Regions from separate parts of the Vibrio sp. 16 genome, predicted to be linked through region 3. Evidence: predicted binding sites of a transcription regulator. Region 3 holds the regulator's gene; each other region holds the start of a gene.
What was found. The regulator MetJ, encoded in region 3, represses methionine synthesis genes. The targets are predictions, from matches to a motif close to TTAGACNTNTANANGTCTAA.
Positions count from the first base shown of each region.

Region 1: the regulator MetJ is predicted to act here: its motif matches at 4,170-4,189, upstream of metE (5-methyltetrahydropteroyltriglutamate--homocysteine S-methyltransferase).
Region 2: the regulator MetJ is predicted to act here: its motif matches at 1,788-1,807, upstream of metN (methionine ABC transporter ATP-binding protein MetN).

Region 1 is NZ_OY808997.1:1,281,228-1,291,359, forward strand. Features, by position in the region: gene U9J37_RS05670 (bifunctional diguanylate cyclase/phosphodiesterase) at 1-564, shown strand, start outside; gene U9J37_RS05675 (transcriptional regulator OhrR) at 631-1,089, opposite strand; gene U9J37_RS05680 (organic hydroperoxide reductase Ohr) at 1,203-1,625, shown strand; gene metE (5-methyltetrahydropteroyltriglutamate--homocysteine S-methyltransferase) at 1,703-3,985, opposite strand; gene metR (HTH-type transcriptional regulator MetR) at 4,254-5,165, shown strand; gene U9J37_RS05695 (DUF4250 domain-containing protein) at 5,207-5,407, opposite strand; gene U9J37_RS05700 (HI_1241 family integral membrane domain) at 5,480-6,160, opposite strand; gene U9J37_RS05705 (EAL domain-containing protein) at 6,233-8,710, opposite strand; gene U9J37_RS05710 (EAL domain-containing protein) at 8,811-10,132, opposite strand, start outside.
Region 2 is NZ_OY808997.1:1,740,980-1,751,111, forward strand. Features, by position in the region: gene treR (trehalose operon repressor TreR) at 1-673, opposite strand, end outside; gene U9J37_RS07835 (MliC family protein) at 726-1,073, opposite strand; gene gmhB (D-glycero-beta-D-manno-heptose 1,7-bisphosphate 7-phosphatase) at 1,116-1,667, opposite strand; gene metN (methionine ABC transporter ATP-binding protein MetN) at 1,914-2,948, shown strand; gene U9J37_RS07850 (methionine ABC transporter permease) at 2,938-3,615, shown strand; gene U9J37_RS07855 (MetQ/NlpA family lipoprotein) at 3,647-4,456, shown strand; gene U9J37_RS07860 (transporter substrate-binding domain-containing protein) at 4,517-4,690, opposite strand; gene U9J37_RS07865 (substrate-binding periplasmic protein) at 4,699-5,313, opposite strand; gene U9J37_RS07870 (AbgT family transporter) at 5,476-7,062, opposite strand; gene ykgO (type B 50S ribosomal protein L36) at 7,296-7,421, opposite strand; gene U9J37_RS07880 (type B 50S ribosomal protein L31) at 7,425-7,685, opposite strand; gene tsaA (tRNA (N6-threonylcarbamoyladenosine(37)-N6)-methyltransferase TrmO) at 7,802-8,497, shown strand; gene U9J37_RS07890 (proline--tRNA ligase) at 8,609-10,132, shown strand, end outside.
Region 3 is NZ_OY808997.1:2,267,587-2,277,718, forward strand. Features, by position in the region: gene ftsN (cell division protein FtsN) at 1-122, opposite strand, end outside; gene cytR (DNA-binding transcriptional regulator CytR) at 235-1,242, opposite strand; gene priA (primosomal protein N') at 1,596-3,797, opposite strand; gene rpmE (50S ribosomal protein L31) at 4,106-4,324, shown strand; gene U9J37_RS10360 (malic enzyme-like NAD(P)-binding protein) at 4,581-5,858, shown strand; gene metJ (met regulon transcriptional regulator MetJ) at 5,987-6,307, opposite strand; gene U9J37_RS10370 (O-succinylhomoserine (thiol)-lyase) at 6,526-7,692, shown strand; gene U9J37_RS10375 (bifunctional aspartate kinase/homoserine dehydrogenase II) at 7,692-10,103, shown strand.

The sequences.
Region 1 (10,132 bases), 990 kb from region 3:
TACTTTGTTTTGCATCAAGCACTGAAGCAAGCTGCAGAGTGGCATCGCGCATCCCCGCACTCGTTTAAAATGGCGATCAACATCTCACCAATCCAATTCCAAGAGCAGCACTTCGTCCAACACTTACAAGACATCATTGATCTTTACCAACTGCCCGCGAAGTGCATTGAACTGGAACTAACAGAAGGTATTCTGTTGCAAGATGAGGAGTATGCGCAAAATATCCTTGCTCAGTTGCGTCAATTTGGCGTCAGCATTTCTCTTGATGACTTTGGTACTGGGTACTCTTCACTCAGTTATCTGCAAAAATACGCGTTTGATACGTTAAAAATTGATCGCAGCTTTATTAATCAGTTAGAGCACAATCAACACAACCGTGAGCTGACAAGAGCCATTATCGCAATGGCACACAAACTCAATATGATGGTGATAGCCGAAGGAGTTGAAGAGCTCTATCAGGAAGACTTTATTCGAACCGAAGAGTGCAACTACGCTCAAGGATTTTTGTATGGTAAAGCGGTTCCTGCTGATGAGTTCACGCAACAAATGACAAATGGGCTTTAGTTTAATCAAGCGCATTGGCACTCGCCAACAATAGACACTTATCACCCCATCGGCTTGGTGGGGTAATTAACCTAGCTTGCTCAGTACTTTTTCACACAGCGTCTTCAACGAGATAAGTTCTTCAAGCTCTAAGTTAATTTTGCACTTCATCGCATTCGGAACGGCTTTTGCGGTTTGTTTGAGCGCTTGCCCAGATGAGGTGAGGTTTAGCACTCTTACCCTTTCGTCCGTCTCGCTTCGCTCTCTTAGCACGTAGCCTTTGCTTTCCAAACGCTTTAACAAGGGAGTCAATGTTCCAGAGTCAAGGTGCAAGCGCGAGCCAACATCTTTAACACTTGCGCCATCTTGCTCCCACAGCACCATCATCACCAAGTACTGCGAGTAAGTCAGATCCAATTCATCAAGCAGAGGACGATAAGCTCGAATCACCGCATTTGCCGCACTGTAAAGTGGAAAGCAGATCTGGTTATCAAGCAGCAGTTTCTCATCATCACTCAAACTTGGTTGCGTTTGGCATTCACTCATAATGTCACCTAAAAAATAAATTGCGCACAATATAGTTGCATTCTACATGGATTTCGATATAAGATTGCAAACAATTAAATTGCACACAACTTAAATCAATAAGGAAACTCTCCATGACTACCCTATACAAGACTCAAGCAACAGCACTCGCAGGTCGTAATGGCCAAGTAAAAACAGATGATGGACTTCTCGACTTAGAACTTTCTTACCCTAAAGAGATGGGGGGCAGTGGCGCGGCGACCAACCCAGAACAGCTATTTGCTGCAGGCTACTCTGCGTGTTTCTCTAACGCCATTCTACATGTCGCTCGTGAAGCGAAAGTTGCGCTAAAAAACGCGCCAGTTACCGCTGAAGTAGGCATTGGTCCTAATGAAACAGGGGGCTTTGCTTTAACGGTGAGTTTAGCGGCAGAGCTGGATTTACCTCAAGAGCAAGCACTTGAACTGACAAAAGTCGCCCACCAAGTTTGCCCTTACTCAAACGCGGTTCGTGGCAACATTGACGTTAAAGTCACGGTGAACGGCCAAGCAATTTAATCAGCCGACAAATTCATCCACTGCCATAGAAAACAAGCCGATCATGTGATCGGCTTGTTTCGTTTCTCTTTCGCGCTTTATGCGTATTCTTTACGCAGTTTCTTCGCAGCTGACACCATGTTGGCTAACGAGGCTTCCGTCTCTTCCCAGTTTCGGGTTTTCAGACCACAATCTGGATTCACCCAAAGCCTCTGTGCAGGAATCTTCTCCGCCGCTGTCGTCAACAATCCTTCTATCCACTCTTGCGTGGGTACATTTGGCGAATGGATATCATAAACGCCAGGGCCGATTTCATTTGGGTAGTTGAACTCTTCAAATGCTTTCAGCAGCTCCATGTTTGAGCGAGAGGTTTCAATGGTAATCACATCTGCATCTAACGCGGCCACTGAATCAATGATTTCATTGAACTCCGAGTAACACATGTGCGTATGGATTTGTGTTTCCGGCTTAGCGCTCGATGCAGAGATCTTAAATGCGTCTACCGCCCACTCCAAATACGCTTTGTGATCGCGCTTTTTCAGCGGCAAACCTTCACGAATCGCAGGCTCATCGATCTGAATGATGTTAATGCCCGCATCTTGCAAATCAGAGACTTCATCACGCAGCGCCAACGCAAGTTGCTCGGCGATCTGTTTGCGAGAAATGTCTTCTCTTGGGAAAGTCCAACATAAGATGGTCACCGGGCCAGTCAACATGCCTTTCATCTGCTTGGAGGTAAGGGATTGTGCGTAGGTCGACCACTCTACGGTAATCGGTTTTTCACGTTCAATGTCCGCCACCACGATAGCCGGTTTCACGCAGCGAGAACCATAGCTTTGAACCCAACCGAACTTAGTGGTTTGGAAGCCAGCCAAATTCTCGGCAAAGTATTCAACCATATCGTTACGCTCTGCTTCACCATGCACAAGGACATCGAGGTCAAGGGCCTCTTGGCGTTTAACGGCGTCTTCGATGTGCCCTTTTAGTGCCACTTCGTACTCTTGCTGCGACAATTGCCCCGAGCGAAACGCACTGCGTTGGACTCGAATTTCACTGGTCTGCGGGAATGACCCAATGGTCGTCGTTGGGAACAAAGGCAGCCCTAAAACTTCACTCTGATGCGCTGCTCGTTCTGGGTAAGGGGCCGTTCGCTCAGTCAGTTGTTTAGTAATTCCGTTTAGGCGAGCCTGTACCTGAGGTTTGTTTACGTGAGTCGCGGTTTTACGCGCTTGAATTGGGGCGCTATAAGTATCGCAAGCCAGAATCGCCTCTTGATCGCCATCAAGCGCTTTGCCAAGTAGCGCAACTTCCGTCACTTTTTGCTTAGCAAAGGCAAACCAACTGCGCACTTCCTCAGAAAGCTCTGTTTCAAGCGATAGATCAACAGGGCTATGCAGCAAAGAACAAGAACTTGCCACCCACAGTTTATCACCCAGTTTGTCTTTAACCGGTTGTAGCAATGCAAGCTGAGCGCTTAAGTCTGCGCGCCACACGTTACGCCCATTGATCACACCCGCAGACAACACCCAATCTTTAGGTAATTTATTTGCCACCAGCTGCAACTGTTCTGGGGATGCCGACAGGTCGATGTGTAAGCCGTCAACGTTGAGCTCAACAATTTTGTCTAACGTATCGAGAACAGAATCGAAATAGGTTGTCAGTAGCACTTTTACGTCTGTTCGAATCACTTGATACGCCAACTTAAACGCGTCGAGCCATGGTTTTTCAAGCTCAAGAGATAAAATAGGCTCATCAATTTGGACCCACTCTACGCCTAAGTTGGCCAACTTTGACAAGATCGCTTGGTAAGCGGTTAACAGACGCGGCAACAAGCTCAAGCGATCAAAGCCCTCTTCCACCTCTTTACCCAAATAAAGGTAACTCAGCGGCCCTAGTAGGACAGGTTTAACTTTATGACCATCTTGAATCGCCTCATTCACCTCTTCAAACAGCTGAGGCCAGCTCACCTCGAAGGTATCTTCTTGGCTGAACTCAGGCACAATGTAGTGGTAGTTGGTATTGAACCACTTGGTCATATCAGACGCCGCACTGCCGCTACAACCGCAGCTTGCCTGAGATTGTCCGCGACCAACCTTAAACAAGGTATCTAAATCAGGAAAACCAGAACGGTGGCGTTTAGGCACGTGACCTAACAATAACGTGGTAGTGAGAACATGGTCATACCAAGCGAAATCGCCTGCTGTCACGTAGTCTAAGCCAGCTTGTTGCTGAGTTTGCCAGTTGCTGACGCGCAGGTCTGAACCGACCGATTTCAATTGAGCTTGGTCAATCTCACCTCGCCAATATTTCTCTAGGGCAAATTTTAGCTCTCGCTTTTCGCCAATACGGGGATAGCCAAGGATGTGAGTCGTTGTTGTCATAATCGTCGTCCTGTCATTCTTTTCATTCACAATGTTTATATTTTTCAGCACACCAAAGGCGTCTGGATGGCTAAAATATTGCGCTAAACCCTAGACGAAGCAATCTCCAAATATTCAACTTGTTTATTAGTTTTGTTCATGATGGCTCGACAACATTGAAGCGAAATGAATAAAACCAAACATTTTAGACGTCTAGATGTTTACACTTCTTTCTAAACGACGTATGTTAAAAACACTCATGCGGAATAACTCAGTTTGAAAGGAACTCATGGTAGAGCTCAAGCATTTAAAAACGTTAACCACATTGCGTGATACAGGATCATTGACCGCCACTGCCACCGCTTTGCACCTAACTCAATCGGCCCTATCACACCAATTAAAGGATCTAGAGGCGCGTATTGGAGGTGCTTTGTTTCTGCGTAAAACTCGCCCAGTAAAATTCACCTCCGAGGGTGAGATTTTGCTTCGGCTCGCGGATGATGTGCTTCCCCGTTTGGCCAAGGCAGAGAACGAGTTAGCCAGCCTGAAAGAAGATGTGAACGGACGATTGCACATGGCGATCGAATGCCATTCGTGTTTTCAATGGTTGATGCCCGCATTAAGGGAGTACCAAGTCGCTTGGCCAAGTGTTACGTTAGACTTTTCCTCCGGTTTTGGGTTCGAGCCTTTGCCAGCACTAATTGGAGGAGAGCTGGATCTAGTGATTACATCTGACATTGCCCCGCGCTCAGAAGTCCACTACGAGCCATTGTTTGATTTTGAAATGCGACTTGTAACGGCAACCACACACCCTCTGGCAAGCCGTGCGCGCATTGAACCTCAGGACTTAGCCGATCAAACCATGCTCTCTTACCCGGTTCAGAAAAGTCGTCTCGATGTGGTCAAACATTTCCTTCAGCCAGCCGGCATTGAGCCCGCTCGTTGGAAACAGTCTGACAATACGCTTATGCTGATCCAGATGGTCTCGGCCGGCCTTGGGGTTGCAGCACTGCCCAACTGGGCCATCAGCGAGTTCTCTCGTCAAGGATTGATTACGAGTATCCCGCTTGGTGAAGGATTATGGCGAAGATTGTTTGCCGCAACGCGACATGCTGATAAGGATAAGCGTTACTTGCAAGCCTTTTTCAATACCGCTCGCCAGCAATCAAAGAGTCATTTGGAAGGAATAAAAACCGTATAAAAAAGGAGGCAGTTGCCTCCTTTTCACTATCAAGTGGTCGATTATCTAGAATAAGACTTAAATTGGTTGGTGAGCGGATCATATTGGTAGCCCAACACATCCAATTTTCCCACCACGGACTCAACGTCCATTTCGTACATACTGACTAACTCATCAAAGCTACCGCATTCCAACCGAAGCTTTTCATTAACGATACCTAGCAGAATGACGCTATCAAAGCGGCTCACATTGCTCAGATCCATAGCCACGCTCCTTTCTTAGTACGCCTACTAACAAGCCTAGCCACAATTGAGCAAATTTAAAGTGAGCCCAGTCTAAAGTGCAAACAAAGCTTGGTTGGATGTCACCGCCAGCAGCATCACCGCAAGCGCAAATCCTAACTGTGGCTTGCTGATTTCGCGTGATAGCAACATGTGCCAGCACCATACAACAACCGCAGCAATCATGAGTGCAAAGCCAATCAACAAGGGTTGCAGCACACTCATCAGCACCGGCTCATCCAAAGATACCGCTTTAATTGCAATAGCCAGTGTCATTAGCATCGCAGAAATGACACCCGACACGGGAAGAATTCGGTGAAACGCCTGAAGTCGAGTTCGTGCGACGGTCAGCAACAGATGCGCAAACAACGCACCAAGCAGCGCGATCTGGACAAAAACATTAATGCCCCCTGCGAGACTCGCTTGCTCTGCGATCATGATAGCGACATAAGAGAGCGCCAAACCATTCGCTAGATACATCACCCAAAGAGGGCCCTGATCGCGGGTCTTTTTGGTTTGTACTTGGGAGTAGAAATAGGCGATGGCAAACACCACCATCATTGCTTCTATCTTCAACGAAGCAACGGCAAGCCACATCACAGCGAGGGCTGGGAGTACTTTGTGAATTCGTCCACGTTGACCGGGACAAATTTCACCTTTGATTAAGATTAACGTCAAAATAAGCTGTGCGCCCAAAAGCATCGGAGCCGACACGGCCAAAAGTTGCTGCACCATGATGTCATGTTCTGTTTGAAAGTGATGGGTGCGGATAATAGCAAACTTACCGCTTGGGTGTTAGCGTGGCAGTTAACGTAAGCTCGCAAAGTAGTTTAACACGTCTTGCGTCGTAACGATCCCGAGGTACTCACCTAGCTCGTTTTCAACAATCCAAGGCAATTTGATCCCGCTTCGAATCAGATCAGAGATCTCTATCAACTTCATCTGATAGGAGATCTTGTGTACCTCTGGCTGCATCACTTGGTTTAACCGCTTTTTCGCTATGGTCATGTCTTTGGTCGTTTCGAGCTTGGTTCCTAACGTAGGCGTAATGTGAAAGTTGAGTTCCTTGCGACCGACAATACCCAAGCAAGTCTGCCCATCAATGATTGGCACAACTTGAATGTTGTAACGACCAGACTCAAATATCGCCAACGCCTGATCCAAGGTATCTCTTGGCGCCAAAGTAGGAATGTGAGTTTGGGTAATGCTAAGAATACCCACTTTACGCATACTCGACGTTCGGCTGAGAAAGTCTTCCAACTTGTCGTAATAGCCCCAGGCCTTCTCTAACTCATTGAGAGGCAGCGGTTTAGAAAAGAAGTAGCCTTGAATAAAATCCACCCCTAGTCCACACAACACCTCTAATTCATGCCGCGTTTCCACACCTTCTGCCACCACTTTAACGCCGAGTGTGTGCGCCAGCTCTGTGATCATCTTGACGATGAAATACTGATGCGAGCCCATTTTAATATTGGTGACAAATTCTCGATCAACCTTAAGCAAATCAAAGTTTGAATCACTTAAATAACTGAATGAGCTGTAGCCTGTGCCAAAGTCATCAATCGCGATGCTCACTCCTTTACGGCGAATGCTGCGAATCAATGCAGACTGGCGAGATTCACTATCAAAGTAAGCACTTTCGGTAAGCTCGATGGTGACAAGTTCCGGCGTTTTGGCGTACTGATAAATCAATGATTCGGCACTCTGCAGCACTTCATCTACGTCTAGCTTGGTGTTGAGTGAACGGTTGATTGTCACGCCTAGCTTGGCGCCAAAACGTTCTTGTATTGCTGTCAGCTCTTCGAGCGCCTTTTTCCCCGCGCACCAATCCAAATCAGCCACGAGATCGAGGTCCTCTGCGATGGTCACCATCTCTTGCGTATTGAGCATCTGCCCATTCGGCCCTTTAAATCGACTAAGCGCTTCGAACTTCACAATGTCCCACGTTCTTACGTCGACAATCGGCTGGTAATACACCTCAACACTTTGCGATTTAATCAGCTTGGCCGCCCATTCTTCAAGCTCTTTTCGTCTCAATACCTCTTTGTGAATCGCACCATGATAAAACGTAATCTGCCCTTGGCTGTTATTGCTTTGCTCCAATAAGGCTTGCACCGCATGACTAACTAGCAGTTTGGGATTGTAAGTATCGTGACCGAGCACTGAAACGCCTACTTTCCCTTTTAAAATCGCGCGGTGGATTGCTTTGCCTGCTGACTGATTCAGGGTTGAGAAAAAACGGCGAATGGTTTGGTGAATGATCCGTACTTGGCCGGGAGAATCCGTTTTCGGGCACTCTAAACACGCCACAAAATGGTTGTTACCAATATACCCCACTTGCTGCGCGATGCGATTGCGTGACAGGTGTTCCGAAAGCGTCGATTTGAGTTCAAAATCGTCCTTCTGCTCAAAACGAGGGACAAATGCCACCACCATACTGATCGCCTCGGAGCTATCGTTTATCCAACGCTTCGCCACCATGTGGGTAAATTGCGATTCGGTAGGAAGTTGAGTTAACAGCTCGACGCCACCGAGCTCAATGTCTGCGACGCGATATAGATTTTTCGACAAATCCAGATAATAGCCAAGGTAAAACAGCTGACCAGCAAACGTCACTCTTTGTAGAGTCAGATCTTGGGGTATGGTTTTGCCATCGACCTGCTTGATGAGGACAACACCGGACCAGTAGCCTTTGCTGTCTACATCAGACCAAATCGATTGGTAGAACTCTTCACTATGCTTATCTGAGTTGAGTGTATCAACAGACTTCATCAACAACTCTCTGGCGCTGTAACCAGTGTGATCGAGGAAATAGGTGTTGCAGGCAAGCATCGACTTGTGGCTGTTGAGTAAGACAACGCCATGATGCGGGTTTTCAAACAACTGCTGGAAGAACTCATTGAATAGCGCAGTAGAGACGGAAAAGTAGAGCAAAGGAGTAATGTGCCCTTTTACCGTCAAAGTACTCTCAGCACTAAAAGAGAAATTGACGTAGCAACACTGGTCACCATCGAGCGTCATACAACAGGCATAATTTAACGTCCGCTGACAACGACATGCTTCTTTTATGAGGTCAATAAATTTGGTTTGATCGCTGTAATCCAAGCAAGCCAGTATTACGTTTCCTGACACATTGGGCAAACGTGAATGCAAAAGCAAACCAAGCGCTTGTCGGTCAACATCGAGTTTGTGATGTTTAATGTCCCAAGTCCAAGCAATAGAAGTGAGCGGCGCCCCTATTTCACGACTCAAGTCAGATTCCGTTACCTTTGGCCCACTAAGCATTATCCACTGCTCACCTAAAATTAGCTCCCTTTATCCTTAACTTTAGGACAAGAGTCTTAGTTACACCTAAGCATTAGAATAACAATTGATAAATTTAACTTTAATCTTCTACACAGAAACTCAATACCGTCGCCATTTCCACTAACCCTTTGAACACCCCAAGCTCGTCAGTCAATATCCAAGGCAAAGGCGTGCCTTGCGTAACGAGTCGATGAACCTCTTTTACTGGCGTATGCCAATCGAGTACCGTTCCTCCGGGAGCCATCATTCGGTTGACACTCTTATGCCAATAATTTTTCTCTTTGCTGGTTTCGAGATCCGTGCCCATCGTTGGTGTCATATGTAAATGCATGGTTGATCGCGACAGCACACCGACACATTTTTTATTGTCAACGACAGCCAAGTAATCGCCATGAGACACATTAAAATATTGATGCGCGAGGGATAACGGATCTCCTGGGTCAAGGTGATGGCTATTTTTGCTGACCAGCTTCATGAGAGTTTGTTCTGGTGCACTTGGTGCGGTTTTCGGCCACTGGCAATAATGCTCATGGGCGACGATTTGCTCCGTGCTTTCTGGTTTTGCAAACAAGTAACCTTGAATGTAGTCCACCCCAAGTTCAGTCAGCAACGCCAGCTCACTTTCTGTCTCTACCCCTTCGGCAACCACATCAAGATTGAGCTGATGCGCCAGATGCACAAGCGTATGGACAATATGATACTCCCGCGTCCCTTTTTCTAATCCGGAGATAAACTGACGATCAATCTTGAGTACATCAAAGAAACTCTTGGTTAAGTAATGGAACGAAGCACAGCCAGAGCCGAAATCATCAACAGCAATTTTTACCCCTGCATCGCGAAGCGTTTGAATCAGTTGCTGGCTGTTATCTGAATTGTCCAAAAAAGCGCTTTCGGTGAATTCTATGTTTAGGCAATCTGGGGATAAGCCCGCATCATCCAGCGCGAGTGCGGTATGCTTCAGCACATCGACAATGCCAACATCGGTATTCAATGAGCGATTGACTGACAACTGCAAGGTGTCACCAAACCGCTTTTGTAGTGCTTTGAATTGTTCAAATGCCATCCCACAGACCAAATTATCTAACTCGAAAATTTTGCCCATATCTTCAGCGACTTGAATATAGTCTTGGGTAGTCGCAGGCTCCGACTCCAAAGGAGGGAAACGGCACAGCGCTTCAAATTTCTCTACGCACTGCTGCTTTACGCTGACTATGGGTTGGAAGTAGACCTCTACATTTTTGTTCAGCATCGATTTTTGCACATGCGCTTCAAGGCGTTTCTTGCGCTCAATTTGCAAATGGATCGAGCGATCATAAAACGCGATGCGTCTATTTTCTCCTGAGTGGAGTTCGAGAATCGCTTGGCAAGCATGAGACACAAGCCGATTGGGCGTCTCAGCAT
Region 2 (10,132 bases), 530 kb from region 3:
CAAGTAGGTAGGCACTTTCATGATTCAACTGACCGGTTTGGTAGCAAGCCTTTAGTGCATGAGCGCGACACCAAGTTAAGTAAGCATCCAGACGCAGCTTACCCGTTGTTTTGTCACTCGGGTCCACTCCAATAAAGGCAATACGGCTGAGCGATTTTTGCTGCAGATACTCGAGCGCTTTGATGATCACTTGCTCGTTATCGTAGTTGATTGAAGAGACTTGATCCGTATCCATGGCAATCACCACGGTACGGTTTTGCCAACTGCCCAGTTTGGTCACATCAAAATCACTGAAGCCAAACACGATAACTCCGTCGACATTGCGCTTTTTCAGTACATCGAGGTGGGCATTAGTCTTGTCACGATCAAACTGGCTTTCCATGATCACCACGTCATACCCCGCGGCATAAAGCGTATTGAGCATGCTCCCTACCGCTTTATTCTCTGATGGAGAGTCCAAGCGTGAAATGATCACCCCAACGACTTTTTGACTTCCACCACGCATGGTTTGCGCAGACTTGGAAGGTACGTAACCGGATTCTTGAATCACTTGTTCGACTTTCGCCCGCGTCGCAGGCTTTACTTTCGGATCATTGGTCAATACTCGAGATACGGTCGACTTACCGACGCCCGATAACTTAGCAATATCAAGAATGGTTAGTTTTTTACTCATAGGGGGATAGTTAGCTTCCTAGTCTTATGCTTAACGAATCGCGAAGTCTGTGTTACTCGTCGAACTGACAATTTTTGTATATGGTGCGTGCAACTTCCAATCGCGCATTCGTACCTTTTGTATGCAACACGATAGGGTTAGCGGTTGCGGCAGTACCATCATCCAGTATGTATTTGGTTCCAGAGCCTGACGGGACTTGTATCAAAGGGAACTCTTGCTGATCCACTTTCAGCCAAGCTTTTTCTTGCTCTGGTAAATAGCCAACCTCAAATGCCTGCCCCGCGTCACATTGGTACTGAATCCAGTCCCCTTGAAAGGTGTTGTCTGATTGTGACGCTGATTGGGAGCAACCAGTTAAGGCTACACCCATCATCACGATAAATCGTCCTTTTTTCATCATGACCTCCAAACAAACAAGGGCCGCCAAAGCGACCCTTTAATGCTATTTAGTGAGATAAGCTGGCACGTCTTTAATACTGTCTAGCACCACAGAGGCAAGCGCCTCACCTTTGTCAGTGACTGGCTTACCTGTACGAACGAGAATTTTGGTTCCTACGCCAGCAGCATCCGCTGCCATCATATCTTCCGCTTTGTCACCAACCATGACAGAGTTTGCCATGTCAATTTTCAAAAAGTCGCGTGCTGAGATAAACATACCAGGCTTGGGTTTGCGGCAATTACACTCTTCTTTGTATTTACCTTGTCCATGTTCAGCATGGTGAGGACAGTAGTAAAAACCATCAAACTCAACGCCATTATCAACAAAATTCCAGTCCATCCACTGAGTTAAGTCTAGGAAGCGATCTTCACTAAACTTACCACGAGCAATGCCAGACTGGTTAGTCACCAAGACAAGCAAGTAGCCCATCTCTTTCAGTTTCTTCGTCGCTTCAAACACGCCTTCGATAAATTCAAAATCATGCTCATCATGTACGTAACCATGGTCGACGTTAATCACGCCATCACGATCTAAAAAGACTGCTGGTTTAGCCAAAATATGCTTCTCTATCCGTTACTTTCTTTGGGGTGAATCACCCAGTTGTAGTAAGAATTATTGCACGCTTTATTTCTTTCATCACTATCTAATTACCAAACGATTGAGCAAAATAACCATTTAGACGTCTAGACGTAAAAATATCTATTGACAGAAAACACGCGAGACCATAGCATCGTCTACTAAATGAGATGTAGTTCAAAATTATCTACTGCTCCCAAGGTAATCGGATTAGCGAGTTTCTCGATGATTGAAATTAATCAAGTTAATAAGGTGTTTTATCAGGGCAAAAAGGAAATCAATGCCCTTAAAGACATCAATCTACACATTCCTCAAGGAACGATTTTCGGTGTAATCGGCTCATCTGGAGCAGGGAAAAGTACGCTTATTCGCTGTGTAAACATGCTGGAAGCCCCAACAAGTGGCTCTATCATTGTTGACGGCGTGGACCTCACTAAATTATCAAAGTCTGAACTGAGCAAAACACGCCGCAACATCGGCATGATTTTTCAGCACTTTAATCTGCTTTCTTCTCGCACTGTATTCGATAATGTTGCGCTTCCACTTGAGTTGGCTGGCGCCGAAAAAGAAAAAATCAGCACCAAGGTTACAGAGCTATTAAAACTGGTTGGCCTAGCAGACAAGCATGAAAGCTACCCATCTAACCTAAGTGGCGGCCAGAAGCAGCGTGTTGCGATTGCTCGTGCGCTGGCATCGGATCCAAAAGTGCTGCTGTGTGACGAAGCCACCAGCGCCCTCGATCCAGCGACCACTCAATCTATTCTTGAGCTACTTAAAGAGATCAATCGTAAGCTGAATATCACAATGCTGCTGATCACTCACGAAATGGACGTAGTGAAAAGCATCTGTCATGAGGTGGCCATTATTGGTGGTGGCGAGCTCGTTGAAAAAGGCACGGTCGGCGAAATTTTTGCCCACCCGAAAACGGAACTGGCCCATGAGTTCATTCGCTCAACGCTGGATCTCTCCATCCCTGAGGATTACCAAGTTCGCTTGCAAGAAACTCGAGTTGAAGGCAGCTACCCACTGGTTCGCTTAGAGTTTACCGGAGCAACAGTAGACGCCCCACTGATGACGCAAATTGCACGCAAGTTCAATATCGACGTCAGCATTTTGAGCTCTGATCTTGATTACGCAGGTGGCGTAAAGTTCGGCATGATGGTCGCTGAACTGTTTGGTAATGAGCAGGATGACAATGCTGCTATCGAATTCCTCCGTGAACATAACGTAAAAGTAGAGGTATTGGGTTATGTCCTTTAATACAGTATCAGAATGGCTAAACCTTAATGGCAACTTGCTGATTGGCGCCACTTGGGAAACCCTTTACATGGTCGCGGTTGCCGGAATTGTTGGATTTGCCGTGGGCATTCCACTTGGTGTTATTCTCCATACCACGAAAAAAGGTGGTCTACTCGAAAACACCAAGCTTAATAGCATACTTGGTGCCATCGTGAACATCGGTCGCTCTGTGCCATTCTTGGTATTGATGGTTGCCATAATCCCTGTGACAAAAATTTTAGTCGGCACCTTTATCGGTACTACAGCCGCTATCGTACCGCTCACCATCGGCGCAATTCCATTTGTCGCTCGTTTGATCGAAGGTGCCTTGCTTGAAGTACCAACAGGTCTGGTAGAAGCAGCACAATCGATGGGCGCAACACCGGTACAAATCATTTCTAAGGTATTGCTTCCTGAAGCACTACCGACCATCGTCAACTCAGTCACCATTACATTGGTTACGCTAGTCAGCTACTCAGCAATGGCAGGAACGGTAGGTGGCGGTGGTCTAGGTGACGTCGCCATCCGTTACGGCTTCCATCGCTATGATGTGGTCATAATGGCAGTAACGGTCGTGATGCTGATTATTTTAGTGCAAATTATTCAATCTATCGGCGATGCCATTGTGCGCCGCGTCGATCACAGATAAAAATTATTCGATTTATTACAAGGAGATAGTCATGAAATTCAATCTTAAAGGTCTTTTGGCAATTGCCGCTGCTGCATCAGCATTAGTGTTATCTGGCTGTGGCGAAAAAGCCGCTGACAACAGCAAAATCAAAGTAGGTGTTATGGCAGGTGCTGAAGCACAAGTTGCTGAAGTTGCTGCAAAAGTAGCAAAAGAGCAATACGGCCTAGATGTTGAGCTTGTTACTTTCACTGACTACGTAACGCCTAACGCTGCATTGGATGACGGTTCAATCGATATCAACGCATTCCAGCACAAGCCATACCTAGATCAGCAAGTGGCAGATCGTGGTTACAAACTGACTATCGCAGGTAACACGTTCGTTTACCCAATCGCTGGTTACTCTAAGCAAGTAAAATCTGTGGATGAGATCCAAGAAGGCGCGCGCATCGCTGTTCCAAACGATCCAACTAACCTAGGTCGTTCACTGCTACTTCTTGAGCAGCAAGGTCTGATCGAACTTCGTGAAGGTGCAGGTCTACTAGCAACGGTTCGTGACATCACGGCAAACCCGAAAAACATCTCAATCGTTGAGCTAGATGCTGCGCAACTTCCTCGTTCTCTAGACGATGTAGCGCTATCTATCATCAACACAACTTACGCAAGCTCTATCAACCTAACTCCACAAAAAGATGGCGTGTTTGTTGAAGACAAAGAGTCTCCATACGTAAACCTAATCGTTTCTCGTGAAGAGAACCTAAATGCTGAAAACGTTCAGAACTTCGTGAAGTCTTACCAGACAGAAGAAGTTTACGCAGCAGCATCAGAAATCTTCCAAGGTGGCGTGGTTAAAGGCTGGTAATCACCACTTTATCTAGCCAAGCAAAATGAATAGGGCTGACGTGAATGCGTCAGCCCTTTTTTATTCTCCACTCAGCTCAACTCTCAAGCTATCAAAGTACCGTTCAATCAGCGCTTGATATCGACCGTCACGCTTCATAGCAGCGAGCTCGGCATCAAACTCATTCTTTAGATCGTGGTGCTGGCGAAGTTTTGAAAAAGCAATGTAACTTGGCGTAGCTTCTAATGAAGGCACCAGAATCTTCAGCGATTGGTCGAGCCCATTCGCACCATAATACTGCGCGCCCCAAACTCATTATTGACCCACACATCAGCACGCTTTGCTCTGACAAGATGAGCACAGTCCTCAGTTTTATTGCGTTTAAAAATCACTTTAAACACGCCGGTATCGAGCAAGTCGTCCATTCGTTTACCATAACTCACTCTGTTGACCACACAAATAGAGAGCGAGCTCAAGTCACGTTGGAAAAAGTCGATACTGCTTAACTCACTATCAATCAAGGTAATCAAGCTAATATTCTGGGTAAACAAAACTTGCTGGCTATAGTCCGCAAATTGTTCCCGTTCTTGGTTTTTGAATGCGGTGAAGATGGCATCTGAGCGACCATGTTGAATGTTATTTAGTGCCCTCGCCCACGGCAGAACTTGGATACTGATGGGTTGTTTGAGTTCAGCAAAGATTTCCTTGACCAACTCAACCGCCACACCAGAAATCTTATCGTTATGATGTTCAATATACGGTGGGTACTCCAAAGTCACTAACTGTAGCGTCGAGCTCGCACCAAGATAAAAACTGCTGAAGTAGACCAGGGAAATTAGGATATGAGTCAATCGCTTCATACTTATACGAACAGGCATTCGTTACACAGTCTCTGTATTTAATCGCTCCAAATACTGCAAGCCTGCCCTCCTAAATATGTATTCTATAAGTAAAGTTCACAACCCTATCTTGTCAAACCGATTTGCCTACAAAAAAGCCGGAGTAAAAACTCCGGCTCAACGTATAATCAATTGTATGGCTTAAGGTGTGTAGTACGTTGCAGCACCCGGACCAACAGGTAGACCAAATACGAATACCCATAGGTAGAACAGTAGACTCCAACCTACGATAAAGCAGATAGAGTAAGGCAGCATGGTTGCGATCAGCGTACCGATACCCAGATTCTTCATGTAACGCGTCGCTACCGCAAGAATTAGACCGAAGTAGCTCATCATTGGTGTGATGATGTTAGTCGTTGAATCACCGATACGGTAAGCCGCCTGAATCGTTTCTGGCGCGTAACCAACCAACATTAGCATTGGAACAAAGATTGGCGCAGTTACCGCCCACTGAGCAGAAGCTGAACCGATCATTAGGTTAATGAAGCCACACATCAGGATGAATGCGAAGAACAGCATTGGGCCAGTTAGACCGATTTCCTGTAGGAAGCTTGCACCCGCGACTGCGAATACCTGACCAAAGTTAGTCCACTTGAAGAAGGCAACAAACTGAGCAGCAAAGAACACAAGTACGATGTACATACCCATTGACGACATCGACTTCGCCATTGCATCAATCACGTCACGGTCAGTCTTCATTGAGCCTGTTACTTTACCGTAAACAAAACCTGGGATTGCGAAGAAGACGAAGATAAACGCGACGATACTTTTCAGGAATGGCGAACCTGCCACTGTACCTGTCGCCGAACGTAGAACGCCATCTTCAGGCACGATTGTCCAAGCAAGAAGCGCGGATACCGCAACAACCGCCAGACCTGCCAGTTTCAGACCTTTCTTCTCAATATCGGTAAGCTTACCCATTGAGTCGTTAGATAAGTCTTCAGACGCTTCTTCATCATTGTATTTGCCAAGTTTTGGCTCAACGATTTTCTCCGTTACGAACGCACCTGTAATGGCAATGAAGAAGGTAGACACAAACATGAAGTACCAGTTAACTTCTGGGCCAACAGTGTAAGATGGATCAATCATTTGCGCGGCGGTTTCTGTGATACCAGAAAGCAGCGGGTCAACCGTACCGATAAGAAGGTTTGCTGAGTAGCCACCTGATACACCGGCAAATGCCGCAGCAAGACCAGCAAGTGGGTGACGACCTAAAGAGTGGAACAACATCGCCGCTAGTGGAATAAGAACCACGTAACCTAGCTCAGACGCTGTATTTGAAATGATACCAGCAAACACGACGGTAACCGTCACCATACGCTGAGACGCTCCCATTACCATGCCACGCATCGCAGCAGATAAGAGACCGGAATGTTCAGCAATCGCAACACCTAGCATAGCCACAAGTACCGTGCCTAGCGGGGCAAAACCAACAAAGTTCTTCACTAAGTTAGTAACGATCAGCTGTAAGCCTTCTGCATTTAACAAGCTCACGACATGGATCATGCCATCAGCTGCGCGACCTTTCGCACCTTCAGGGCGAGGGTCCATAACAGAGACTTCAAAGTAACCTGCGATTCCAGATGTCACTAAGATAGCAACACAGAAAAGTGCAAATAGAGTGATTGGGTGGGGTAATAGGTTCCCCAAATATTCAACTGTATCTAAAAAGCGCGTGAACAGCGGCTTTTTTGGCGAGTTTTGTTTAATCGAAGCAGATGAACTCATCTGTTCCCTCCTTGTAGTTATTCCTGCGCTTTTTTGTGACAAAGATGTCAACAAAGCCCGCGCAGGTTACTAGACAAGGTGTACGATATAAAATCTAAAATGTTACAAATTGTGTTACAATGCACAATATTTAACGCATTTCGAACAAAATATTAGCAATTAACACCAAACCAAAAACATAAAACAGCATTATAATTCATATAAATACATGCGTTCTGTTTATTTTTCGTACGCTATTTTTGTACTGCTTTAAATCGAGGGTTCGTTTTACAGATCACATAGAGACGCCCTCTTCGTTTAACGATTTGACAATCCGGGTGACGGCTTTTTGCACTTTTTAAAGACTTTACCACTTTCATTGATTACTCCTTCTCTTTTGTAAATTGACCAAAGCGACGTTTGAAGTTCGCCACGCGCCCTTCCTGATGAATGACTCGCTGCTTGCCGGTGTAAAACGGGTGAGATTTAGAGGACACTTCAATCGTAAAGTATGGGTAGGTTTTGCCATCTTCCCACTCGATGGTGCGATCGGTTTTTAGCGTCGAGCCTATCAAGAAGTATTCATCGATACTCGTGTCATGAAAGACGACCGTTCTATATTCAGGGTGGATGTTAGGTTGCATAAATACTCTCACTTTAATTGTTATGTTATAACATTATAAATGATAATTATTATCAACCCGTTTTGCTAGCCATTTTTGTGATATTTTTTGCTCGTTCACCATTTAGAGAGAGACACATGTACTCTGTAACGCCCATTGGCTACATCGAAAGCCCATATAAAGAGAAATTTGCGGTTCCTCGCCAACCTCGTTTAGTAAGCGGGGCGACGTCTCGCTTAAGATTAATTGGTGAGGCAAACACACCTGAAGCGGTAAGAGGGTTGGAGCAATTTTCCCACGTCTGGCTATTATTCTTATTTGACCAAAATTTAGCCGCAGGATGGAAGCCAACGGTGAGACCTCCACGGCTTGGTGGGAACGAACGTGTTGGTGTATTTGCTTCTCGCTCAACCTTTAGACCCAACGGGATTGGAATGTCTGCTGTCGAAGTGAAAGGAATCGATAAGCACGGTGACCAAATGTATTTGAACCTTGGTAATGTCGACTTGGTCGATGGTACGCCTATTCTTGATATTAAGCCTTACATTCCCTACTCGGATTCGATCCCAGATGCGACGGGAGGCTACGCAGAGCAAGCCCCTCAAACCATGGATGTTATCTTTAGTGAATCTGCGCAAGCCACGCTCATCAAGCGCACGCAGGGGGCAATGGAAAGTGAGGTGATCAAACAAGTTCTAGCGCAAGACCCTCGCCCTGCATACAAAAAGAACAAACCCGACAGTAAAGAATATGCGGTAAATTTGTTCGATTTGAACGTTAAGTTCACCGCTAACGACAACTTAATAACGGTTACCGTCATTGAGTGCTTTTGACGAAGGCAATTGGCTGATATTATAAGCGGCTAACCATTTTCCCCTCTGGGGACTTCCATACTCCTGTCCATTCCGGCTTGAGTATCTAACTTTAATAAACGGATAAGTTAAATGCGTACCAGTAATTATCTTCTTTCTACTCTGAAGGAGACTCCAAACGACGCAGAAGTAGTGAGCCACCAGCTCATGCTACGTGCAGGTATGATCCGTAAGCTGGCTTCAGGTCTTTACACCTGGCTACCTACTGGTCTACGTGTACTGCGTAAAGTCGAAAACATCGTTCGTCAAGAGATCGACAATGCAGGCGCAGTCGAAACATTGATGCCCGTTGTTCAGCCGTTTGAACTATGGGAAGAGACAGGCCGCAGCGAGAAGATGGGTCCTGAGCTACTTCGCTTTACTGACCGTCACACTCGTCCGTTTGTTCTTAGCCCAACAGCTGAAGAAGTGATCACTAGCCTTGTGCGTAACGAAGTGAGCTCTTACAAACAGCTTCCGCTAAACCTGTACCAAATCCAGACTAAGTTCCGTGATGAGCGTCGCCCACGTTTTGGCGTAATGCGTGCACGTGAATTCTGCATGATGGATGCATACAGCTTCGACATCGATAAAGAAGGTCTAGAGAAATCTTACCAAGCGATGCACGATGCGTACTGTAAAGCGTTCGACCGCATGGGTCTTGAGTACCGCCCTGTACTGGCTGACTCTGGCGCTATCGGTGGTAGTGGCTCTCAAGAGTTCCACGTACTTGCTGAAAGCGGCGAAGATCTCATCGCCTTCTCTACTGAGTCTGATTACGCAGCGAACATTGAAAAAGCAGAAGCAGCAGCGCCTGCAGGTGATCGCGCTGAGCCAACGCAAGAGATGACGCTGGTTGATACGCCAAACGCAAAAACCATCGCTGAGCTTGTTGAACAGTTCGACATGCCTATCGAGAAGACAGTGAAAACGCTTTTCGTAAAAGCATCTGATGAAGTAGACGCAGATATCATCGCGCTAATCATCCGTGGCGACCACGAACTAAACGAAGTGAAAGCTGAAAACCTTCCTCAAGTTGCTGCTCCTCTAGAGATGGCAACAGAAGAAGAAATTCGCGCACTGATCGGCGCAGGCCCTGGTTCTCTTGGCCCTGTTGGTCTTAAACTACCATTCATTGTTGACCGCACTGTTGCTGTAATGAGCGACTTCGGCGCTGGCGCTAACATTGATGACAAGCACTACTTCGGCATCAACTGGGGTCGTGACGTGGAACTAGGCCAAGTTGAAGATCTACGTAACGTCGTTGAAGGCGATCCAAGCCCATGTGGTAAAGGTACGCTAATGCTTAAGCGTGGTATCGAAGTGGGTCACATCTTCCAGCTAGGTAACACTTACTCTGAAGCAATGAACTGTGGTGTTCTTGGTCCTGATGGTAAGAACGTCATCCTAGAGATGGGTTGTTACGGTATTGGTGTATCACGTGTTGTGGCTTCTGCAATCGAGCAAAACCACGACAAATACGGCATCATCTGGCCAGACGCACTCGCACCTTTCCAAGTGGCTATCGTGCCAATGAACATGCACAAGTCAGAAGAAGTGAAAGAAGCGGCTGAGAAGCTGTACGCGGAACTGACGGCTATGGGTATCGAAGTTCTA
Region 3 (10,132 bases):
GACACCAATAGAATGGCGATAAGTCCACTACGCCAGGGTTTTCGACGAGGAGCCGCTTGTTTGCGTGTAGGTTTACGCCCACTGCTGCCTCGGCCACGTTTTACATAATCTTTGTTTGCCACTGTTGTACATCAATCATAGGTGAGCCACTGCCGATATGGTAATGCAGATTGCCAAACGATGACAGAGGGGAAATGGAAGCGGCGCAGCAAAATACGCCGCTTTTGGTTGTCGTTACAGTACTCTTGGTGGCGCCGCGCTCTCTCTCACAACAAGATTCGTCTCGAGCAGCCTTGAACCAGCACGTACATCATGCCCTCGAAGCAGCTCAAGCATCATCAACATGGCTTGGCGCCCAATCTCATACCTTGGCTGAGAAATCGTGGTTAGCGGCGGATCGCAATACTGGGCGAACTGAATGTCATCGAAGCCAACGACAGACAAATCTTGTGGGACCCGTAGCCCTAACTTCTTCGCTTCTTGGATCGCGCCAATGGCCATCGCATCATTGTGACAGAATACCGCGGTAGGCGGCTCTTTGAGCGCAAGTAGTTGGCGAACCGCCTTCGCACCCGCTTCAAAGGTAAAGTCTCCATTAGTGCAGTAGTTGGCGTTCATGGTGATGCCCGCACGGCGCAGCGCTTGTTGATAACCTTGATGGCGGAACTGACACAAAACCGCGGATTCTGGACCCGAAATTTGTGCGACACGTTTGTGCCCCATTTGCGTCAAATAGTTCACTGCCTCAAACGCCGATGTTAAGTTGTCGATATGAACTGTAGGAAGCTCTAGCTCAGGTGCAAATTCACATGCCATCACCATCGGAGGCAGGTTTTTTTGCTCTGGCTTACTGACATCAAAAGGAAGGTCGGTACCAAGTAGCAACATGCCATCTGCCTGCTTGGTAAAGACGAGATTCACAAATGAGCTTTCACGTTTTTTCTGTTGGCCGCTGTCGCCGAGTAAAACGATGTAGCCATGTTCCATTGCTGCGTCTTCGATTCCACGGATGATTTCTGTGTAATAGGGGTCACAGATGTCTGGAATGATAGCAATGATGGTTTTGGACTCATTGCGACGCAAATTACGCGCTAAAGAGTTCGGTGAGTATCCAGCTTCTAGCACTGCATCTTCTACTCGTTTCCTGGTAGCAGAAGACACTTTTTCGGGATTCATCAACGCACGAGAAACCGTCGCTGTCGAAACGCCTGCTAGCTGGGCAACATCCTTCATTGTCGCCATAAAAATTTTACCCTCTTCAATTTCCAACATTGGTAGCGCGGTGCCACCTAAACCTTGTTGAGTCACATCCTCTCGTTCTGATTGTCGGGAGTGACGATGATGAGCTAAAGCTCATTCTTATGGTTCATTTGCACGAAGCAAACGATTAACTTGCCGCGATATCGTGGGCATAGTCAAGTAATACTTGGTCTAGTTTATTCATTTCGTCATTCAAAGTTACGGGAGATTTAACAAAACGAGCAGCTCAAACAAGATCTCAATCACAAATAAATGAAAAACATGCAAATCATTAATCTTGCAGCAACTAATTCATCCAACATTGATAACGCAAGCGAATGAATCCCCCAAAAGGACTAGCTGAGATCTTGCGGTTCAATATCCATAGTCCAACGCACTTTTTTCGCGCTAGGCAGCATTTGAATGACAGGCTTGGCGCTCGACAGTAATTTTTGCATCGTAGAGCGTTGCTGGGTTTGCAGTAGTAAGTGCCAACGGTATTTACCTGCACGTTTGGCCAAGGGGGCGGGCGTCGGTCCTAACACTTGGCAACCATCATCAAACAGCGGATGAGCCTCTAGGGTGTGACGGACTTGACGCAAAAACTCTTCAACCAATGGGCTTTGATTGGCCTCAGCTCGAAACAAGGTAAGGAATGTATACGGCGGTAGCATCGCCAGTTTGCGCTCTTGAAGCGCGGTCTCTGCAAAATGACGATAGCTCTTGGTTAGTAGCGCCTGCAATAAACTATGTTCAGGGTGGTGGGTTTGCAGCACAACTTCCCCAGGTTTACTCGCGCGTCCTGCCCGACCAGCAACTTGAATGAACAGCTGAGCTAAACGTTCAGAAGCGCGAAAATCACTGCTGTAAAGGGAGCCGTCAACATCCAACAGCCCGACTAACGTGACATCGGGGAAGTGATGCCCTTTGGCAAGCATCTGGGTTCCAATCAGGATCTGATACTCACCATTTCGGATCGCAGAGAGCGCGGACTCAAGGCTTCCTTTTCTGCGAGTGCTGTCTCTGTCAATTCGTATCGCTTTGTAATCTGGAAATAGCTGCGCGAGTTGTGCTTCTAATTGCTCAGTTCCGACACCGACCGTCACCAAGTGCGTCGAGCCACATCCTTGACACTGGTGAATAATGGGTTGCTGAGATCCACAGTGATGGCAACGAATCTCGTTACTGTACTGGTGGTAGGTATAGTAGGCATCACAGCGTTTACATTCTGCAATCCAACCACATTCGTGGCACATAAGAGCCGGAGAGAAGCCACGTCGGTTAAGAAACAGCATCACTTGATTGCCAGCCTGTAAGTGCTTACGCATTTCGGCAATCAAAGGCGCAGAGAGACCACTCTCTAAGTACAATCCTTTGATATCTAGTACTTTGTTGGTGGTTGGCGTCGCATTACCCGCTCGCTTAGAGAGGATCAAGTGGTGATACTTGCCTTGCAGTGCATTATGGAGCGTTTCCAGCGCAGGGGTCGCAGATCCAAGCACAATAGGAATCTGCTCTTTGTTCGCTCTCATAACCGCAACATCCCGAGCATGGTAACGGAGACTGTCTTGCTGTTTATACGAAGCGTCATGCTCTTCATCAACGATGATAATGCCCAAGTTGTGAAACGGCGTAAGCAATGCTGACCGAGTACCAATAACAATCCCCGCCGCGTTATCTCGAGCCGAAAGCCACGCGTTCAATCTTTCGCTATCATTCAGTCCTGAGTGAATCACTTCAACAGGAACCGTGAAACGCTTTTTGAATCGATTGATGGTTTGAGGAGTAAGGCCAATTTCCGGAACCAGGACTAACGCCTGCTTTCCTTTCTCAAGTACAGGTTTTATCAAGTTGAGATACACTTCGGTTTTACCTGATCCCGTTACCCCTTCCAGCAAAAAGCACCCAAAACCATCGATACTATTGACGGTCGCAATCGCCACCGCTTGTTCAGTGTTGAGCTTCGGCTTCTCAACAGACGCTTCAACGTCTTGGCTCCAATCTCGAATAACGGGTTTGCGCTCAATCGATTCTATCCACCCTTTCTCACTTAACGTTTTTAGAACGCTAGAACTGATGTCTTGATCAATAAACACCTGGTGAGGAACAGGTCCAAGCTCGAGCATGTGCATCACTTTCGCCTGTTGTACTGCTCGACCAAAACCCTGCATGAATTGGTCACGCCCCAGCGACGTCAGTTGCCACTCCACCAGCGCGGCAAAATCGGCAGGCTTGCCCTTTCTTAAGGCACTCGGCATAGCATTAAGTAAGGTATCGCCCAGCGGGTACTGATAGAACTGGCTACACCAATACAACAAAGAGTAAAGCGTATCTGGCCAGACAGGTTGGCTATCAAGTACTTGTTTGATCGGTTTGAGCTTATCAACCCCAAATTCCGACTCATTCACCAACGCGGTAACCACACCAACCAGAGTTTGTCGACCAAACGGCACCGACACTCGTCCGCCGATAATCGGAAACGCATGTGAAGGGATCTGATAATCAAACTGTTTGTCCAGTGGAACAGGTAACGCCACTCGCGCAATCGTTGGTCGCATAATAGCCATTAAAGAAGTGTAAAGTGAGACCAAACCAGTGTAAGGGAAAAGGTCAAAAGTAGAAAGAGACGGGATTTGCTGACCAAAACTTAGCTTGAGAGAATACCAACAAGCACCTTTGCCATATTCGGCTAAAAAAGTAGCACTTTTCTCTGTAAACGGGTTGATTCAGAGAGATGGATTCATTACTATAGCGCGCCTTAGAGATATGGCTCGCCAATGGCAGCGGTATCCAAGCTATTTTTTAACTACGTGTGGTGTCCGGCTAAGATTCGGATAGCGACACGGCCTATATTAGAGGTTCTCCCATGAAAGCTGGTATCCACCCAGAGTACAAAGCTGTTAAAGCAACATGTTCTTGTGGCAACTCTTTTGAGTTCAACTCAACTCTAGCTAAAGAGTCAATCCACCTAGACGTATGTGACAAATGTCACCCATTCTACACTGGTAAGCAACGTATCGTTGATACAGGCGGCCGTGTTGATCGCTTCAACAAGCGTTTCGGTGCTCTATCAAGCAAGAAGTAATCACTTCTTAACCGAATCTAAAAAGGACGCTCTGGCGTCCTTTTTTGTTTTTCACGTTCAGAAAAGTCTCTATTAACGCAGTGTATTGCTTCATCAATATTGAGAATTCCTAGCGACATCTCTATTCATCTGGTCTAATCTCCAGTGAATTGACACCTTTTGGCGTTACAGGTCGCATTCTGACCTTTGCAGCTTGACTTAGTTACTCTAGAATGGATTCCCCCTTTCCAAACATTAATAACGAGTACCTACACCTATGTCATCTGACAATCACCAAGAACTATCCCCTGAAGAACAATTCCGTCAACAGGCGTTGGATTACCATGCTTACCCAACAGCCGGTAAGATCTCTGTTGAACTAACCAAACCTGCGGAGACCGCAACTGACCTCGCGTTAGCATACAGCCCAGGTGTAGCGGAGCCCGTTCGTGAGATCGCACAAAACCCAGACAATGTTTACAAATATACGTCTAAAGGCAACATGGTTGCGGTTATTTCCAACGGTACTGCGATTCTTGGTCTAGGTAACTTAGGTCCGCTGGCCTCAAAACCAGTCATGGAAGGTAAATCACTGCTATTTAAACGCTTCGCTGGTTTGGACTCGATTGATATTGAAGTCAAACACCGCACTATCGAAGAGTTCGTTGACACTGTCGCTAACATTGCTGACACCTTTGGTGGTATTAACCTAGAAGACATCAAAGCACCGGATTGCTTCGAAATTGAAAAGCAACTGATTGAACGTTGTGATGTTCCTGTTTTCCACGACGACCAACACGGTACTGCAATTGTTACTGCGGCGGGCATGCTTAACGCGATCGAGCTACAAGGTAAAAAGCTAGAAGAGGCAACGATCGTTTGTTTGGGCGCAGGTGCTGCCGCTGTGGCTTGTATGGAGCTACTGATCAAATGTGGCGCGATGCGTGAAAAGATTTATATGCTTGACCGTAAGGGGGTCATTCATACTCGTCGTGACGACCTAAATGAGTACAAGCAGCTATTCGCCAACAATACCGATAAACGCACGCTTGAAGATGTGATCGAAGGCGCGGACCTGTTCTTAGGTGTATCTGGTCCTAACCTACTTCCGGCTGAGGCTCTAAAGTTGATGGCCGATAAACCTGTTGTGTTTGCTTGTTCTAACCCTGATCCAGAGATCAAACCGGAACTGGCGCATGAAGTGCGTGATGACCTCATCATGGGTACAGGCCGCTCTGACTATCCAAACCAAGTGAACAACGTTCTTTGCTTCCCATTCATCTTCCGTGGTGCATTGGATGTTCGCGCAAGTGAAATCAATGATGAAATGAAACTTGCAGCCGTTGATGCGATTCGTCAACTGGCAAAAGAAGAAGTGCCGGCAGAAGTCCTTAAAGCTGCGGGCGTAGACCACTTAGAGTTTGGACCAAGCTACATCATTCCAAAACCAATGGATGCTCGCCTACTACCTCGCGTTGCTAAAGCTGTGGCACAAGCGGCCGTTGACTCTGGCGTTGCACGTATCGATATGCCTGAAGGCTACATGGGAGCGTAATCGTCACGCCTCTGAAAACCAAAAGCCGCTAACCTAAAGTCAGCGGCTTTTTAGTATCTGAAACAAATCGACGACAGCAAATTAAGAGGTGCGTTTGTTACCAATTATGGACTAACCAAGGCGTGTTTTTATTCTTCGTCAAACGCTTCGTATTCGATCCCCATTTCTTCCATCAGTTTTTTCACTTCTGCAGGGATATCATCTGGGCGATCTTTTCTTAAATCTTCATCCGTTGGTAGTGGCTGACCGGTATAGGCATGCAAAAATGCTTCACACAATAACTCACTGTTTGTTGCATGGCGTAGGTTATTAATCTGACGACGAGTACGCTCATCCGTTAATACCTTCAATACTTTCAATGGAATAGAAACCGTGATCTTCTTTACTTGTTCGCTTTTCTTTCCATGCTCAGCGTATGGGCTTATGTATTCGCCATTCCAGTCTGCCATTGCGCACCTTAATTCATTTTTATGTTTAGTTGAGTAAAGCGCAATTTTAGCGGTATTTATAGCCACAAGCAAAGACATATAGACGTCTAGAAGTGTTGACGTCTCTAAAAATGAGAAGTAAAGTGGTGAGATATGGAGATGGAATAACATATATCTAACATCCATCAGGTATATCGTATTCCCTACAAGTTGTCACCACTGTTCGAAAGGAAACACTTATGAGCGCCCATAAGCCAGCCACCATTGCCGTACGTACTGGTATTGAATCAGACACTCAACACCACGCTGTTGTTCCCCCTATTTACCTCTCGACAAACTATGGCTTTCCAGCATTTGGTGAAGTTCCTCAGTATGACTATACCCGCTCAGGCAACCCAAACCGCGGCTTACTTGAAACCGCATTGTTTGAGTTAGAGTCAGGTAAAGGCGCGGTAGTAACAAACTGCGGCACCTCTGCGCTCAACTTATGGGTGTCTGCATTTTTGGGCCCAGATGACCTCATCATCGCGCCTCATGACTGCTACGGTGGCACATACCGTTTATTCAACACGCGCTCACAAAAAGGTGACTTCAAAGTGCAGTTTGTTGATCAATCGGACGAGCAAGCGCTCAATGCCGCCATTGCGTTAAATCCGAAACTCATCTTGATTGAAACCCCTTCCAACCCTTTAGTGCGCGTGGTCGATATCGCAAAAGTATGCGCCAAAGCAAAACAGGTTGGTGCGCTCGTCGGTGTCGACAATACCTTTTTAACACCAGTGTTCCAAAAGCCTCTCGAATTAGGCGCAGACTTCGTTATTCACTCAACCACCAAGTACATTAATGGCCACTCAGATGTCATTGGTGGCGTGGTCGTCACTAAAACCGAACAGCATGCAGAGGAGCTTGCTTGGTGGGGCAACTGTATCGGCGCGACAGGTACTCCATTTGACAGCTATATGACCCTACGTGGCATACGCACCTTAGGGGCACGCATGAAGGTGCATGAAGAAAGCTCGGCGCAAATCCTTGAGTACCTCAAAAACCAAGACCTCGTTGGAACCATTTATCATCCGAGTCTTCCGGATCATCCAGGACACGAAATAGCGAAACGACAGCAGTCTGGCTTTGGCTCTATGCTCAGCTTTGAGTTTGCAGGAAGCTTTGAGCAGCTCAAACACTTCGTTGGCCAGCTCGAACTCTTCTCACTAGCCGAGTCTTTGGGTGGCGTAGAGAGTTTGATCTGCCACCCAGCTTCGATGACGCACAGAGCGATGGGTGAAGAGGCGCTTGCAGAAGCGGGAGTCACTCATCAGTTGCTCCGCTTGTCAGTCGGTTTGGAAGATGCCGGTGACCTAATTGCAGACTTAGACCGCGCCTTTAATCAAACCAAGGAGGCATGCTAATGACTGCTTCTCGTCAGCTGCACAAATTTGGCGGCAGTAGCCTCGCCGATCCCGAATGTTACCGCCGCGTAGTCACCATCTTAAAAGAGTACTCTAACAGCGAAGACCTGATTGTCGTCTCTGCAGCAGGAAAAACCACCAACCGACTGATCGAGTTTATTGAATCCCTCAACAAAGATGGCCGACTAGCGCATGAAGTGCTGCAAAGCCTCCGCCAATTCCAAACTTCCTTGATTGAAGAGCTGATCGCACCGGACGAACAAGACGCCTTGTTGGCAATACTTCATGATGAGTTTTCAACATTAGGCGAACTGACCGCGCCACTCACTGACGCGGAGAAAGCGGCGGTGCTTGGCCACGGTGAAGTATGGTCATCACGCCTCCTAGCGGCACTCCTTAACCAAAGCGACCTAAACGCCGTTGCACAAGATGCTCGCGCCTTCTTACGAGCAGAGATCGGGACTCAGCCAGAAGTCGACCGAGGTACGTCATACCCGCTATTAAAGGAAGTGTTGGCACAGCATGCTCATCACCGAGTGGTGATTACCGGCTTTATGGCGCAAGATAACCACGGCCAAACCGTGCTGCTTGGTAGAAACGGCTCCGATTACTCCGCCACCGTCATCGGGGCACTGGCTGAAGTCAGCCGAGTGACAATCTGGAGTGATGTTGCAGGGGTATACAGCGCGGATCCACGTATCGTGAGTGATGCATGTTTACTGCCACTACTCAGACTGGATGAAGCCAGTGAACTCGCTCGTCTCGCTGCCCCTGTGTTGCATAGCAGAACGCTACAACCCGTCGCCCAAAGCGCCATGGATCTACATCTTCGCTGTAGCTACGAGCCAGAGTCTGGCTCGACTCGCATAGAGCGTGTATTGGCCTCTGGTCGAGGAGCAAAAATCATTTCCTCACTCAGTGAAGTACTGCTTATCCAACTCAATTTTTCTGCGGGTCATGATTTTTCTCGACTCGAAAAAGAAGTCCTTTCAGGCCTGAAACGCGCTCAGCTTGAGCCATTGACCTATGAAGTTCAACACGATCAGCATGCCCTGCGTCTTGCTTACACCGCAGAAATTGCCGGCGGTGCGCTAGAACACCTGCAAGATGCCGCAATCGAAGCGGAAATTAAACTAAAGGAAGGCTTCTCATTGGTCGCAGCAGTAGGTGCGGGAGTGACCAAAAACGCCAACCACTGCTATGGTTTCTATCAAAAACTGAAATCCTCGCCTGTTGAATTTGTTTCTGAATCTCAATCTGGCTTGAGCTTAGTCGCCGTTTTACGCAAAGCCGACACTACTCCGCTGGTAAAAGCTATTCACAGCCAGTTGTTCCAAGCTCAAAAACGCGTTGGCATCGCCCTGTGTGGCAAAGGGAACATAGGTTCAAGCTGGCTAACCCTATTTGCTGAACAAAAAACCGAACTAGAAAAGCGCCGCGGTATGAACTTTGAGTTAGTTGCTGTCATCGACAGCCAAACATATTGGTTTGACCCGCAAGGCATTGATGCCGCTTCAGTGAGTGCCCGCTTTGACGATGAAGCCACCGAGTACCAACCTGGAGAGTGGATTACCAAGCTTGGCGCGATTCAAGGTTACGATGATGTCGTCGTTTTGGATGTCACCGCAAGCAAAGAGCTGGCAAGCCAATATTTGAAAATTGCAGAGCAAGGTATGCATCTAATATCAGCGAACAAAGTCGCGGGTTCGGCTTCAAGCAAATATTATCATCAAGTCCAAGATGCCTTCGCAAAGATAAATCGCCATTGGCTATACAACGCAACTGTCGGTGCAGGACTTCCTATCAACCACACAGTGCGTGATTTGCGAGAAAGTGGGGATGATATCCAAGCACTGTCAGGAATCTTCTCTGGAACGCTCTCATGGCTTTTCCAGCAGTATGATGGTTCGGTACCTTTTGCCGAGTTAGTTGATTTAGCCTGGCAACAAGGCCTTACCGAGCCCGATCCACGCAACGACCTTGATGGTTCGGATGTTATGCGTAAACTGGTTATCCTTGCCCGTGAAGCAGGGTTAGCCATAGAGCCAGAAGCCGTCAAGGTCGAAAGTCTAGTCCCTGAAGAGTTGGCAGCGCTCTCGCTCGATGACTTTCTAGACAAGAGTCAATTGCTCAGTGAACTACTTGCGGAACGACTCAAGAAAGCACAGCGTGAAGATAAAGTGCTTCGTTACGTTGCCCGTCTCGAGAAAAATGGCCAAGCGAGCGTCGGCGTCGAAGCATTAAGCAAAGAACATGCACTGGCTAATCTACTGCCATGTGACAACATTTTCGCGATTGAGAGCAAATGGTACAAAGACAACCCACTCGTTATCCGTGGACCAGGCGCAGGAAGAGAAGTAACCTCTGGCGCGATTCAATCGGATCTCAATCTACTTTCTAGCCTCCTTTAAACCTATCTAGGGCTGTCTCATACAGCCCT